4 regions of the Exiguobacterium sp. s150 genome follow, and region 3 is predicted to be linked to each of the others. Evidence: riboswitches for the same ligand, from Rfam matches in the RefSeq annotation. Region 3 holds a riboswitch; each other region holds the start of a gene.
The links. Region 3 has a riboswitch for S-adenosylmethionine ahead of mtnK (S-methyl-5-thioribose kinase). Riboswitches for the same ligand answer to the same signal wherever they lie in the genome.
Positions count from the first base shown of each region.

Region 1: another riboswitch for S-adenosylmethionine. It lies ahead of KNP76_RS02370 (methionine ABC transporter ATP-binding protein); the one in region 3 lies ahead of mtnK (S-methyl-5-thioribose kinase).
Region 2: another riboswitch for S-adenosylmethionine. It lies ahead of msrA (peptide-methionine (S)-S-oxide reductase MsrA); the one in region 3 lies ahead of mtnK (S-methyl-5-thioribose kinase).
Region 4: another riboswitch for S-adenosylmethionine. It lies ahead of KNP76_RS14405 (aminotransferase class I/II-fold pyridoxal phosphate-dependent enzyme); the one in region 3 lies ahead of mtnK (S-methyl-5-thioribose kinase).

Region 1 covers NZ_JACSMC010000002.1:151,074-154,930, forward strand. Annotated here, with positions in the region: gene KNP76_RS02360 (PTS sugar transporter subunit IIC) at 1-606, opposite strand, end outside; gene KNP76_RS02365 (thioredoxin family protein) at 791-1,048, shown strand; SAM riboswitch class I at 1,504-1,609, shown strand; gene KNP76_RS02370 (methionine ABC transporter ATP-binding protein) at 1,688-2,716, shown strand; gene KNP76_RS02375 (methionine ABC transporter permease) at 2,706-3,368, shown strand; gene KNP76_RS02380 (MetQ/NlpA family ABC transporter substrate-binding protein) at 3,399-3,857, shown strand, end outside.
Region 2 covers NZ_JACSMC010000027.1:15,338-19,194, reverse strand. Annotated here, with positions in the region: gene rlmN (dual-specificity RNA methyltransferase RlmN) at 1-448, opposite strand, end outside; gene KNP76_RS12000 (amidase family protein) at 518-1,921, opposite strand; gene KNP76_RS11995 (hypothetical protein) at 2,033-2,194, shown strand; SAM riboswitch class I at 2,239-2,339, shown strand; gene msrA (peptide-methionine (S)-S-oxide reductase MsrA) at 2,406-2,924, shown strand; gene KNP76_RS11985 (GRP family sugar transporter) at 2,947-3,810, opposite strand.
Region 3 covers NZ_JACSMC010000011.1:348-4,204, forward strand. Annotated here, with positions in the region: gene mtnA (S-methyl-5-thioribose-1-phosphate isomerase) at 1-790, opposite strand, end outside; gene mtnK (S-methyl-5-thioribose kinase) at 787-1,941, opposite strand; SAM riboswitch class I at 2,021-2,124, opposite strand; SAM riboswitch class I at 2,328-2,429, shown strand; gene KNP76_RS07245 (2,3-diketo-5-methylthiopentyl-1-phosphate enolase) at 2,500-3,657, shown strand; gene KNP76_RS07250 (2-hydroxy-3-keto-5-methylthiopentenyl-1-phosphate phosphatase) at 3,654-3,857, shown strand, end outside.
Region 4 covers NZ_JACSMC010000042.1:12,162-16,018, forward strand. Annotated here, with positions in the region: gene KNP76_RS14395 (MDR family MFS transporter) at 1-134, opposite strand, end outside; gene KNP76_RS14400 (AI-2E family transporter) at 381-1,481, opposite strand; SAM riboswitch class I at 1,653-1,753, shown strand; gene KNP76_RS14405 (aminotransferase class I/II-fold pyridoxal phosphate-dependent enzyme) at 1,831-3,006, shown strand; gene KNP76_RS14410 (iron-containing alcohol dehydrogenase family protein) at 3,003-3,857, shown strand, end outside.

The sequences.
Region 1 (3,857 bases), on a different contig from region 3:
CGTGGCGATCCCGACCGTCGAAATCGGCGAGACGATGATGAGCGAGAACGCCATCGCGATCAAGATGCCCATGACGACCGGTTGTAGTTCCGTCATCGTCATGATGATCGTCCCGACGTACGTCGTGATCTGTGAGATATACGTGAGCAGGAACGCGCCGATGCCTCCGGCGACGACGATGACCGTCATCGGCAAAACGAGTACCGTGTACGTCTTTAAGCGTGGTGACAGTTGCATGACGAGATACGTCGCGAGGGCCGCCGTCACACCGGCCGTGATGACGTCACCGATGCCGGCCATGAGGAAGGTACCTTCCTCAATGCGGATGGCACCGCTCCCGACGTGTGTCGCGATGCCGATCGTCCCGGCCTCGAGCGCCGTGCGGCCGAACTGCATGGCGACGGCGACCCCGATAATGACCGGGAGGAGGCGCATCGCGATCGTCGTCGCGTCTAAGATGAACTGGAGCGACGGAAAATACGGCAAGATGGCTTTCGTCAATTCACCGAGCAATGCGCTCGGAATGAGGGCAATCAAAATGGCAAGGCTGAGTCCGTTCAATACGTTCATCAAGAACTGTTTTCCGGTAAGTCGTTCTTCCGTCATGTCTTCTTCACCTATCCTTCTCTTTTACTGTTATGTACAAAAGCATTAAAGTTATTGACCATACTATGCCTCTTTCAGACGCACGTCAACCAGAAAAATGGAAGTATTCAGAATTTTTTCAAATCGAGCACAACTTTTGAATGTCGGGGCGAAGCTTCTTATAATCAGGAGAGAGGTGAGAAATATGGTGACAGACGGATTGTTATATATATACGCCCCAATGTGTGGTACATGCGCCGTAGCTGAGCGGATGCTCACGGTCGTCGAGGCGGTCGATCCTAATTTAAAGATTGAAAAACGCGATGCGAACTTCATCCCAAACGAGCTGGAAGCGTATCAAGTGATGAGCGTCCCGGCGCTCCTGAAGCTTGAAAATGGCCAAGTGACCGATCGAATCTATGCGTTCCAAAACGTGCAACACGTGCTTTCCTTCGTCAAGTGACGGAGGAACATTAGAATAATCTGAAAATTTTAAATAATCAGTTGACACAGAAAGTTCACGAATGGTATATTCATTACAACATCTTACTTGAACACAAAAATAGGACGCGATTTACTCGCGATCAAGACGTTCAGGCATCGCCGAACCACCCGCTTACGCGATTTTGAAGTGGACCTTCCCTTCGATTGTCCCCCAAAAAAATCAAGCGAAGGAATACAGACCGCGTAGCCGTTCGGTACATGTCAGGATTGGGTGATTGACGAGTAACATCCCCCATATTAAGGATGAATGCTCTGATCGGGCAAAAGGGGTTCATCTATGGGTTGTCCTTCCTGTGACTCAAGGTGCTACGTTCTGTGTCGTCTTCGGACGGCACCTTTTTTTATTTTTTCGCATAAAATAGTTTGACATGAAAATAATATGTCGCTATGATAAGGCTAATCGAATATACAACACTCTTATCAAGAGAGGCTGAGGGACTGGCCCTATGACGCCCAGCAACCGCGGAGCAATCCGAAATGGTGCTAATTCCAGCAAGGTGTATACCTTGGAAGATGAGAGCAATCGTTGTCCGTACCGATAAAGTACGCACGTTTGCTCAAACGTGCGTACTTTTTTTGTTGTCAGGAGGGAAAGGGATTGATTCAACTACGCAATGTGGCCAAATGGTACGACACGAAAAACGGTCGAGTCCAGGCGGTCGATGATGTGTCGCTTACAATCGAAAGCGGCGAAATTTTTGGAATTATCGGATATTCAGGGGCAGGGAAGTCGACACTCATTCGACTCCTTAACCGGCTCGAGTCACCTTCGAGCGGCACGATCGAGGTGGCCGGGAGTGAATTGACGAAGCTTAGTCCAAAAGAGTTACGAGGGGTTCGCAAAAACGTCTCAATGGTGTTCCAACACTTCAATCTACTCTGGTCGCGCACGGTCGCTGAAAACATCAGCTTCCCGCTCGAACTTATCGGGGTACCGGCAAGCGAGCGGAAACGCCGCGTCACCGAACTCGTCGAACTTGTCGGGCTCGCCGGACGTGAAGACAGTTACCCATCACAACTATCGGGTGGTCAAAAGCAGCGAGTCGGGATTGCCCGTGCGCTCGCTACGAATCCAGAAGTGCTCCTCTGCGATGAAGCGACGAGCGCGCTCGACCCGAAGACGACCGACTCGATTCTCGAGTTACTCGTCGACATCAATAAAAAGCTCGGCTTGACGATTGTGCTCATCACGCACGAGATGCATGTCATCCAAAAGATTTGTCATCGCGTCGCGGTCATGGAAGCAGGGAAAGTCGTCGAGATCGGGCAAGTCGCCGACGTGTTCCAACATCCGGAACAACCGATCACAAAAGAGTTCGTCAAACAGATCGGCGCGGTCGACGACATGTCGCTCACGTTCGAGCATTTGAAGGCGCGCTATCCGAGTGGTCAAATCGTCAAGCTCAAGTTCTTGAACGAGACTGCCGAACAGCCGATTCTCTCAGACGTCTTGAAGACGCATGATATCGGCTTCAACATCATCGGCGGGAACGTGACGCAGTCACAAGTCGGCGCGCTCGGGACGCTATTTATTCAACTGATCGGAGAGCCGGCTGAAGTCGAGCGGGCCATCGCCTCAATCCGATCGCAGGCAGTGGAAGTGGAGGTGGAAAGCGATGTTTCCTAACGTAGACTGGGAGATCATGCTCGAGGAGACGTGGCAGACGATTTATATGACGCTCGTCGCCGGTGGCGCAACGTTCGCCTTCGGTCTCGCACTCGGGATCATTCTTTATGTGACGAACGAACCGCTCATGATGAAGAATCGGACGATTTACACCGTCGTCAGTGCGTTCGTCAACGTGTTCCGTTCAATCCCGTTCATTATTTTGATTATCTTGCTCATCCCGTTCACGAAGATCGTCGTCGGCACGATCCTCGGTTCGACGGCGGCACTTCCGGCGCTCATCATCGGGGCGGCCCCGTTCTATGCACGGATGGTCGAGCTCGCACTTCGTGAGATTGACCGCGGTGTCATCGAGGCGGCCGAGTCGATGGGAGCAACGAAATGGCAAATCATCTATAAAGTCTTGTTCCCAGAGGCGCTCCCGGCCATCGTGTCGGGAATCACGGTCACACTCGTCGCGATCGTCGGTTATACGGCGATGGCGGGCGTCGTCGGTGGCGGTGGTCTCGGTAACTTGGCGTTCCTTGACGGGTTCCAGCGTTCGCGGAACGACGTGACGTTCGTCGCGACCGTCCTCATCTTAGTCATCGTCTTCGTGATTCAATTCATCGGAGACCGACTTGTCACAAGAATCGATAAGCGCTCTGCTTAATCAAATAAAAAACATTTGGAGGGTTCACACATGAAATCATGGAAAACAGTACTCGGTTTAACGGCAGCATCAGCACTCACAATTCTCGCGGCTTGCGGCGGCGGGGATTCAGAATCAGGCGCAGGTGGCGATGACAAGACGCTCGTCATCGGCGCATCGAACGTGCCACACGCAGAGATTTTGGAGCATGTGAAAGATGAATACGAAGCAAAAGGCTACAAGCTTGAAATCACGAAGTTCCAAGACTACGTCCTCCCGAACCGTACACTTGCGGACGGAGAGCTTGACGCAAACTACTTCCAACACGAGCCATACCTCGAGTCACAAATGGCTGAAAACAAAGATTATAAATTCGCATCAGCCGGTGGCGTCCACATCGAGCCGATCGGTGTCTACTCACAAGACTACGCCTCACTCGATGAGCTTCCAGATGGCGCTGAAATCATCATGAGCTCGTCGGTCGCAGACCATGGCCGTATCCTCACGATG
Region 2 (3,857 bases), on a different contig from region 3:
CTTCCCCGACTTCGTCCAAGTAATGTTGCACGGTCATGATCTGCTCGACGACTTCGCCTGCCGTCAAATCGCGTGTCTTCTTCAACAGACCGCTCGCACAGAAGCTGCAACCGATGTTGCACCCGACTTGAGTCGTCACACAGACCGAGCGACCATATTTATGGCGCATGAGCACCGTCTCGATGTAGTGGCCGTCGTGAAGTTTAAGTAAGAATTTGACCGTCCCGTCGTCCGCCTCTTGTTTGACGAACAACTCTTGTGTCGAGATGACGAAACGTTCCGCAAGCGCTGTTTTCACTTCATCTCGCACGTTGATGGCATCCATCGATTTGACCCGGTCGATGTAGAGCGAGTCCCAAATTTGTCTCGCGTGATAGGCACTGTATCCAAAATCGACACAGACGTCCGTCAGCTGATCAAACGTCAGCCCGTATATAGATGGTTTCATTGCAATCTGTCCTTTCTTCAATCCGCATAATTCCCATTGTAGCGGACCGCGTCGACGGGTGCAACGTTCTTACAACGGCGGAAGCGGCCGCGTGACATGACGTTCGAACGCGTAGGCGATGCGAATCAAATCGCGCTCCGCGTAACTCGTCCCCGTGAACGATAACCCGAACGGGGCGCCGCTCTGTTTGACGGCATACGGAATCGTAATCGTCGGATGCCCGGCTTTCGCGGCCATGTCATAATTGTGGTCATGCGGTAAGACGAGCGCATGGAGCGCCTGCTCGGCCAACAGTCGGTCGATGCCGTCCGTCTTGGCGTGACGGACGTCGTCGAGGCGACGTGTCAGATAGGTGGCCTCAATCAAGCGGCCCGATTGTTCGTCCGCTTTCTCGAATGTCTTCTGTCCGTGCGGAATCGTCTCCGGATGACTGCTGTTCCAGTTAATCAAATCCGAAAGCGTCTTATACGAGAGCGTCGTCGAGGCTAGATACGCCTCGATTCCGAGCTTAAACTCATGATACAGGATATCGCCTTGGTCGAGCGATGTTATCGACGGCAGTTCGACAGTGACGACCTCGATGCCGCTCTGTTTCAGCAAGGCGATCGCCTCATCATAGAGCGCCTGTTCTTCTTCCGACAGATCAATCTTGACAATCCCGACGCGCATCCCGACCGCTTGGCGTTCATCGAGACACGTCCGATACGGCGGACCGGCCGGAAGGTGCGTTGTCGCCGGGTCAGCCGGGTCTTCCCCGACCATCGCCTCAAGGGCAAGCACCGCATCCCGGAGCGTTCGTGCCATCGGGCCGGCCGTGTCCTGCGACCGAGAGATCGGAATGATGCCGCTCCGGCTAATCAAACCGACAGTCGGCTTGATGCCGACGATGCCGTTATGGACGCTCGGATGGATAATCGAGCCGCTCGTCTCGCTGCCGACGGCGAGAAGCGTCATGTTCGCCGCGACCGCGGACGCCGAACCTGAACTCGACCCGCCGACATCGAGCTTGTCCCCATATGGATTGAGCGTCTGGCCCCCGACCCCGCTCCAGCCGTTCGGCATCCCCTCGGTCAAAAAGTTGGCCCACTCGGACAAGTTCGCTTTCCCGAGGATGATGGCCCCGCTCGCGCGTAAACTTTGAACGAGGTGGGCGTCTCGGCCGGCGAAGTGATGCGCGAGGGCGACGGCCCCAGCCGTCGTCTTCATCTGACCGGCCGTCTCGACGTTGTCTTTAATCAGTACCGGGATGCCGAGCAGCGGCAAGCGATCACCACGTCGGAACGCCCGGTCGGCCGCCTCGGCCTCGAACAGAGCGTCCGGGTTCACTTGAATGACCGCTCTCAGCTTGTCGTTCAATGCGGCGATTCGGGTCAAATAGTAGGCCGTCACGTCACGCGCGGTGAACGTTCCTTCCTTATATCCGAGATGGGCGGTCTCGATATCGAGTTCGAAAAATGGGTTTGGTTCAGTCATGTTGATTCCTCCTTTGCTCACTCGTTCGTATTCGCTATTTCCACTTGATTTCCTGTTTTCGTTCGCCAACGAATGTGTAACTTGGTAAACTGAAAGAAAAGGGAGGTTACTATGAACCGTTCGTACGTACTCGTCTTGTTGTCCGTCTTTGTCTTGTTCTTCTTACAGCTCTATGCCGGGGAGGCCCCGTATACGCTAGCGCTCTCCATCGTCCTCGTCGTCTTGATTGTCGGGGCCACGTTGCTGCAACTTCGGCGAAAACCTAATCGTTGACGACACTTTCGGACAGATGGTATGATGCTTTCACCAACTACATATCGATATCTTGAGTGAACGAGAGACCTGGCTCTATGACTTCACAGCAACCTGCTTCGGCAAGGTGCTACTTCCAGCAAGGCGTTTGCCTTGGACGATATGACAGAACGCTCATGTCGATGACATGGGCGTTTTTATTTGGACAATACGTGTACAGGGGGAGTTTTTTATGGAAAAAGCAACATTCGCGGGCGGCTGTTTTTGGTGCATGGTCACCCCGTTCGAGGAACAGCCCGGAATCGAATCAATCGTATCCGGCTATACGGGCGGACACGTCGACGATCCGACGTATGAACAAGTGAAGACCGGCACGACCGGACACTATGAGGTCGTCGAGATCACGTTCAACCCGTCGCTGTTCGCTTATGAACGTTTGCTCGAACTTTACTGGATTCAGACCGACCCGACTGATGACGGCGGCCAGTTCCAAGACCGCGGCAGCCAATACGCGCCGGCCATTTTCTATCATTCGGAGGAACAACGCGTGAAAGCAGAACAGAGTCGCGACGAACTCGCCGCGAGCGGACGATTTAAGGATCCGATCGTCACAAAGATTTTACCGGCCGACACGTTCTATCCGGCCGAAGAGTATCATCAGGATTTCCACAAAAAAAATCCGGACCACTATAAAGCAGACCGGAAGAAATCTGGACGAGACGCGTTCATCGACGTGGCTTGGCAATCATGAAAGACGGGCAATCGCCCGTCTTTTAACTTTTCGCAATCCCGAGCATAAAGCCGGCGACGACGATGAGCCCGATGCCCATAAAGACGAAGACGCGCTCTTTCGACGTCTTCTCTTCTTTCAATAGATAAATCCCGCCGAGCGTCGCGACGACGACGTTCAGTTGCGACAAGGCGAACGACGTGGCGACCCCGACCTCTCCACTCGAGACGAAGAGACCGAAGTTCCCGATCCCCCAGGCGATCCCGGCCAAGATGTTCTTGAACGTCTTCGGATCGAACCGTTTCACGTCCTTCTCACGAAGACTGAAGAGAAGCGCCGCGATGAACATCCCGACCGATTGCGGGACGATCGCCGTGATGCCGTCGACTTCAAAGTAGTTCGTCAATACGGCGTACGTCACATACCCGAGACTCGAGACGAGGAGGACGAGGAGACCTTTCTTCAACGCCCCGGCGCTATCCGAGTCTTTCTTCTGTTGATATGACGTCATCGTCGCCCCGATGATAATCAAGACGAGCGCTGAAAATCCGAGCCAGAGCTCGGTCGACGTCTCCCAGTCCCCGAGCACGATGACCCCGAAGAGCGACGTTCCGACGAGCTGCATCCCGGTACTGATCGGCATCGCTTTCGAGACGCTCAAGATTTGGAACGATTGGAACTGAAGATACTGTCCGAGCGCCCAAAAGATTCCGGAGATGAATCCGGTGACGACGGCAAGGGTCGTGAACTCCGGATTGAAGACGAGAAAGATGACGAACGCCATGACCATCGCACCCATCGTCGTCCCGATTAACTGCTGAATCGGCTTCCCGCCGACTTTCGATACGATGAGCGGGATACTCCCCCACATGAGTGCCGGAAGCAATGCCAATAAAATCATGCCCATATGATTCACCTGCTTTCGTAATATAACATCATCGTTGATTTTCCCAT
Region 3 (3,857 bases):
CATAGAACGGGATGCCGTAATGGTTGGCAAGCACGGCGAGTTGAAGCGTCCCAATCTTGTTGGCGACGTGTCCCGTCCGTGTGATGCGGTCGGCTCCGACGATGATCGCGTCGACGCCTTTCGCTTGAATCGTCCACGCGGCCATATTATCGGTGATAAGCGTGACGTCGATGTCCGCTTGGTCGAGTTCCCAAACGGTGAGGCGTGCCCCTTGCAGAAGTGGACGGGTCTCACAGGCGAAGACGTTGAACGTGACACCGCGCTCTTTCCCAACATAAAACGGTGCGAGTGCCGTCCCGTAACGCGACGTCGCGATAGCGCCGGCGTTACAGATCGTCAAGACGTTCCCGCCTGAAGGCAACACGGTCAGTGCGTGCTCTCCGATGGACCGATACGTGTCGACGTCACGTTCATAGAGGGCGACCGCGCGCCGTTTTATTTCCCCAGCAATCTGTTCGAAATCGTCCCCGCTGTTCAATTCGAGAAGCGACTCGATCACGTTTTGTAAATTGACCGCCGTCGGCCGTGTCGCGATCAAACGGCGTCCGACAATCTCGAGACGACGCGTGAAATCTGGGTCGTCGACGAGACGCTCTGCCTCTTTCGCCAGGACGAACGCCCCGAAATACGCGATCGCCGGTGCGCCTCGGACTTGGAGCGTCTCAATCGCGTGCTCCGCTTCTTCAAGCGTCTCGATCGTCACGTAACGTGCCTCATGCGGAAGGAGCGTCTGGTCTAAGAGAATCAACTCATTGGTCGAGACGTCAAAGCGAATGTTTTGCACCGTCATACGCGTACCCCCGATAACAAGGTGACGAGGCCGTCAATCGAGTCAACTTCGTGACGTTCTTTAATGAGCGCCGTACCGAGCGCGAGCGCATCGCGTTTCCGCTCGAGACGTGTCGTTTCGGGTAACGTCTCAAGGTCTGCGACGCCGGCGAGGCCGATGGCGCGGCGGATGAGTTCGCAACCGGCATAGCCGACCGTGTCGGCGAAAATCGTTTGTAACAAGTCGTCGACATATCCTTCCGTGTCGAACGGCTCGACGGCGTTCGTGAAGTTGTGGCGGAACGTCTTCTCAAACGTCTCCCACACCGTGAGGACGTCCGTGAACCGTTCGAATCGCTTGAGCGGATCGTGGAACGTGGAGAGCGTCAAATGCGCGATAATCTGTCCGACGTCGAAGCCGAACGGTCCGTAGAATGCGAACTCCGGATCGATGATTTTCGTCTCCTGCGTCGTCGCAAAGATGCTTCCTGTATGTAAGTCGCCATGAAGCAAGGCGTCATGTTTCGTGACGAATCCGACTTTCAGTTTCGCCACCTCGACTTTGAGCGCCTTGTCATGCCAGAGGCGTTCGACGTCAGGACGCAGCGCCGCCTCGATATTGTTCGACTCGGTGTCTTTATACGGATCGGTGAAAATGAGCTTTTCCGTGATGTCGCACAGCTCCGGGTTGTAATACTCCCGTTCCTTCCGCTTCTTCTCGATTGGACCGGCCGCGTAGTCGGACGTGGCGAACAACGTCTCGCCTAAAAATTCACCGACGTGACGGGCCAGTTCAGGATACGTCTTCCCTTCGAGGTAACCGGTGCGGACGATTTCATAATCGGACAAGTCCTCTAAAATCGTGTACGCGAGCGTCCGGTCGCTCCCGAGCACGTTCGGCACGAAACGTGGCACGACTTCTGCGAACTGACGCAACGCGAGCTGCTCGATCCAGGCCCGTTCAAGCGTGAGCGGCCAACTTTCCCCGACGACTTTCGCATACGGGAGCGCTTGTTTGACGATAAGACGCTGTTCGCCTTGACGGATGCGGAAGACGAGGTTCAAGTTTCCGTCCCCAATCTCATCGCATTGGGCGATCCCTCCTTCTTCAATCAGTCCGAGTGCCCGGACGTGATCGACGACCGTCTGTTCAGTAAATGGTTGATATGCCATGTCTATTTCCCCTTTCGATGATTTCCACAAAAAAAGCCCCTTTCTCCGCGAGAAAGAGGCACAGCCAGATTGGTTGTTCCTCTCATCTTTCAGACATTCGTCTGGTGGATGTAGCACCGTGCCGTACTGGTCGGTTGCTGCGGCGTCATCGGGCCAATTCCCTCTGCCAACTCGCGATAAGAGTGTGTTATTCGATTTGTGTGACTATGAGCTGAATATTACGGAGTCGACGCCCTGGTTGTCAACGCTGTTTTTTTGAGCATCGAGTCACTTTTTGTTTGCATATATGGAAACAAATTTCTAAAATAAAAAATTTTCAAAAAAGGAATTGACGCTGTGACGATTCTGTGCAAAAATTCAATTAAATTTCACAACTTCAAATCATATTCTTATCAAGAGCAGACGGAGGGACAAGCCCGATGATGTCGCAGCAACCGACCCGATTGGGCACGGTGCTAATTCTTGCAGCAGACGCTGAGAGATAAGAGTTCATTTTTTATGATGACCTCTTGCCTCGGCATGGGGTCATTTTTTGTTTGACCGGAAGGAGGAACGAACATGGGCATCATCGCCACTTATGAAATTAACCGTACGGACCGCGTGGCCGACCTCGCCGCGAAAATCGCGCTCGAGTTGACCGTCGGCACGTGGACGGACTTACCACACCTAGAACAAGCACAGTTACAAGCGTATCGCGCCGAAGTCGTCTCGACGTCACATACGGAAACGACGAGCCGCTTCAAAATCCGCTACCCGCTCCATAACGTCAGTGCGGACTTCTCATCCATCTTGACGACGACGTTCGGAAAGCTATCACTCGACGACTCGGTCCGGCTCGTCGACCTCGATTTACCTGAAGCGTTGCGCGACACGTTTCCCGGCGCCAAGTTCGGGACAGAAGGCGTCCGTCAGCTACTCGGCGTCTACGACCGGCCACTCGTCATGAGCATCTTCAAAGGGGTCATCGGCCGAGACTTGACCTTTTTAGAAGCACAGCTCCGTGACCAGCTCGACGGGGGCATCGATATCGTCAAAGACGACGAGATTTTATATGACAATCCGCTCACCCCTTCACTTGAGCGGGCGCAGATCGGCCGCACCGTCTTAGACGAGCATTACGAGGCGACCGGAAAACGTGCCCTGTACGCCGTCACGCTAAGCGGACCGGTGTTCACGTTACGTGACCAAGCGCTACGGTTGATTGACGCTGGGGCAACGGCCCTCCTCTTCAACGTCTATACATACGGGCTCGATACCTTGCGTGAGCTGGCGAAAGACCCGGACGTGAACGTGCCGATTTTAGCGCACCCGGCGTTCGCCGGCGCCTTGACCGGTTCAATCAGCCATGCACTCCTACTCGGGAAGCTTCCTCGACTCGCCGGTGCCGACTTGACGCTCTTTCCATCGCCGTACGGATCGCTCGCGACGCCGCGTGACGAGGCGCTCCTCATCCGCGATGTAAGCGCGGAACCGAGCGAAAGAAAAGCGATTCTCCCGGTCCCGTCAGCCGGGATTCATCCAGGGCTCGTTCCCGACATCATCCGTGATTTCGGAACCGATGTCGTCATCAATGCCGGTGGTGGCATCCACGGACACCCAGACGGCGCCGCAGCCGGGGCCCGGGCGTTCAAACAGGCCATCGCGCACGTCCTCGGACAACGAGACGGCCAGACGACCGAGCTCGAGACGGCATTGAAAGCGTGGACGACGCGATGACGGTCCATATCCTCTGCGATTTCGACGGGACCATCACAGCCGAGGACAACATCATCGCCTTGATGAAGGCGTTCGCCCCTCCCGAATGGATCGAGCTGAAAGACGCGATCCTCGCCCAAGACATCTCGATTCGCTCCGGCGTCGGCCAACTGTTCGACTTGTTGCCAAGTAGCGAACGTACCGCATATCGAGACTATTTG
Region 4 (3,857 bases), on a different contig from region 3:
ACGTAACTGTCGAGCTTGTCACTATAATAGAGGACGAGGAACGGGGCAATCATGAACATCATGACGCCGGTGATCGTCTCGCCGAGGAAACGGATCCAAATGTTGCGGTCGAGCCGCTTGAGTGATTGATACATACGGGTTCACCTGTTTCTTAGAAAATAAAAAGGGACGAAGCATGCACGGAGGCATACTCGTCCCTTTGTCTACGCATGCCTCGAAAGACAGGCGGAACCGTTCGATTATCACGAAAGTCAAGGCGCCTGTCTGTCAGTATGAAGTTTCGTCTGTAGTCCGTTCATGACTGACATGGGGCAGCCTCCTTTCTAATAGTTGTCTACAGCTAAACTGTATGACAGATTGTTTGAATGTGTCAACTTATTTTAGAGCAGTTCGTTCAAATTCTTTCGTGACAATCGATAGTCGATGAGACGTGACAGGATGACTTGAATCATCGCCGTGACAGGAACGCTGATGAACATGCCGACGAGGCCGAAGAGGCTGCCGCCGATGATGATCGACGTGATGACCCAAAACGGCGTGATCCCGACGCTGTCGCCGAGAATTTTAGGTCCGAGCCACAATCCATCGAACTGTTGCAACAGGAAGATGAACACGAGGACGAGGACGGCCGTGAACGGGTCGTAAAAGTACGTGATGATGAACGCCGGAATCATCCCGAGGAGCGGCCCGACATACGGGATGAAGTTTAAGATTCCGATGATGACCCCGAGCAAGAGGGCGTACGGTGCCCCGATGATGAGTAGACCGATGACGGCCATCACACCGATGATGAGACAGTCGAGCGATTTGCCGATGATGTAACGTTTGAAGATGTAATCCATCTCCTGGAAGATGTCAATCGTCGTCTTCGCCGTGGCGACAGGGAACAGCGCATACAACAGACGTTTGAACATCCGGGCGAACACTTCTTTGTCTTTCAATAGATAGATGGAGATGACAATCCCAATCAAGAAGTTGATGAGCGTCATCGTGAAGCTCGAGACGTAACTGACCGACGACAACACGGCCGTCTGGACCCAGCCCGAGTAACGCTCCTCGAACCGCTTGAAGTCGATCGTCTGGGCGATCGTCTCATTGTAATCTTGCAAAAACGCATTCAACTGACCGACGAAGCCGTCAAGTTGCCGGATATAAAACGGCAACTCCTCGATGAGCGAGGCGACGCTCGAATAGATGCGTGGGAACAGCGTCATGGCCGAGATGACGAGCAGCCCGATGAACGTCACGTAGACGATTAAGAGGCCTTGGTATCGTTTCAACGAGAATCGCTCCTCCATATACGACAGCACCGTGTTCAACAAGAGGGCGATCGCGATCCCCATGATGACGGGGGTCAATAGTTGAAACGTATACTGCAACACGCGTGAAATCGTGTCCGGTTCGCTGATGACCCGCCATAAGACGAGTAAAATCAGGCCGATCACTGTTAGTTTCCAAATCAATTGCCGGTTTAGCTCCACGAGTCCAACCCCTTACCCTACATTTTTTTCAGAATAACGTTCTTCTTTTACTATGACCGTTTTTTTTCAGGGTTTCAAGCGCACTTCGTCATTTTTCAAAATAAGGATTGACAGCAATGGGAACGTTTGGTTTACTTAAGGACATATTACACATAAATCGCATATAAACACTTTCTATCAAGAGAAGCGGAGGGACTGGCCCGATGAAGCTTCAGCAACAGATTGTTTCAATACTGTGCTAATTCCAGCAAGGTAACCTTGAGAGATGGGAAGGTGGTTGTTTGAATACGTCTGTATCTCGACACCCCTTTCCTCGGAAAGGGGTGTTTTTTGCATAGGAGGACCATCCATGGCAGACAGACGTTCAAACTTACTTAAGACTTTACCCCCACAGCACTTCGTCGGGCTCGCGAAAGAAGTGGCCGCGCTCGAACAGGCCGGGGCCGATATCATCCGGCTCGGGCAAGGCACGCCGGACTTGCCGACGCCGAAACCGATCTGCGAGGCGCTCGAGACGGCGCTCGCGAACCCGGAGACCCATCAGTACGGCCCGTTCCGTGGGCAAAGCCGATTGAAACAGGCGGTGTCGACGTTCTACTTGGACGAGTATGGAGTCGACGTCGATGCCGAGACGGAAGTCGCGATTTTAATCGGGTCGAAATCGGGGCTGATCACGCTCCCACAATGTGTCCTTGAACCGGGGGAAGGCATCTTGCTCCCGAATCCGGGCTATCCGGATTATATATCGGGCGCACGGCTGGCCGGTTCGGTCGTGCATGACCTCGTCCTGACAGAAGCCAACGATTTTCTACCGAATTACAAGACGCTCGATACGCACGGGGCGCGGCTCATGTATTTGAACTATCCGAGCAATCCGACCGGCGCCGTCGCGACGCCACAATTCTTCGAGGACACGGTCCGTTTCGCCCGAGAGCAGGAATTGATGGTCGTCCACGACTTCGCCTATGGCAGCATCGGCTTTGACGGGCACGTGTCGCCGAGCTTCCTTCAAGCCGACGGGGCGAAAGAGGTCGGCATCGAAGTGTACACGATGTCGAAGGCGTTCAACATGTCCGGCTGGCGCGTCGCCTTCGCCGTCGGCAACAAAGACATCATCGAGGCGATCAACACGTATCAAGACCACGTCCATGTCAGCGTCTTCTCCGCGATTCAAGAAGCGGCCGTCGCCGCACTCGAGTCACCGAAGTCGATTCGAGATGACTTGTCCCGTCTGTATGAGACGCGGCGCGACCGATTGGTGGACGGCCTGCGCCAAGCCGGCTGGGAGGTGACGGCCCCGAAAGGCTCGTTCTTCGTCTGGGCGAGAGTGCCGGAAGGCGATTCCGCCTCGTTCGCCAAAAAGCTGCTTCATGAGGCAGGCGTGGCCGTGACACCGGGCTATTTCTTCGGCACCGAAGGGGAGCGCTACGTGCGTTTCGGACTCGTCTCCCCGGAGCCGAAGATTGACGAGGCCGTCGAGCGAATCGAGCGGCTGTTCGCCGCCTATGAAGAGGTGCGGGCGTGATCCGTCAAGCCGTGCTCGAGTATGATCACGCCGCTGACGCGCTCGATCGTCTCGACGAACTAATCGGCGCTCGTTCGGTCCACGTGTTGCGCGGGCAAAACGGCTACCCGACCGTCGAACGGTTACTCCCTTCGATTCAAACCTATCCGGTAACGACGTTCCGAGGAGAGTGCACGGATCGTGAGGCGGACCGCGTCGACCTCGACGGGGCGGACGTCCTCATCGCCGTCGGTGGCGGCAAGCTCGTCGACACGGCCAAACTCGTCGCCGTACGGAACGGCGTCCCGCTCATCGTCATCCCGACGCTCGCCTCCAACTGTGCGGCGTTCACCCCGCTCAGCGTCGTCTATCGCGACGACGGGAGCTACGACCGCTATGACGTCTTCCGGGTCGTCATCGAACGTGTCATCGTCGACGCCCGGGTCATCGCATCATCGCCGTATGATTATTATCGAGCCGGCGTCATCGACACGGTCGCGAAGTTTTATGAGGCCCGCTATTTGAGCGGGGACGCCTCGACCGATGCCGGCGTCGATGCCGGACTCGCGCTCTCCAAGCAATGTCATCGCCTACTCGAGCTCGAATTGACCGAGACCGCCTTCCGCTCGTATGGGGAAGGGACGCGTTATGCGGTCGACCACGTTCTCGCCATCGGTGGGGCGGTCGGTGGGTTCGGCGACGCCGGGACACGGGTCGCCGTCGCGCACGCCGTCCATAACGCGCTCAGTCAGTTCGAGACGACGCATCCGTTCCTGCACGGGGACAAGGTCGGCTTCGGGTTGCTCGTCCAAGAATCGCTACGCGGCTCGGAAGACGTGGCTCGGCTTCGGGCATGGCTCGAAACGGTTGAG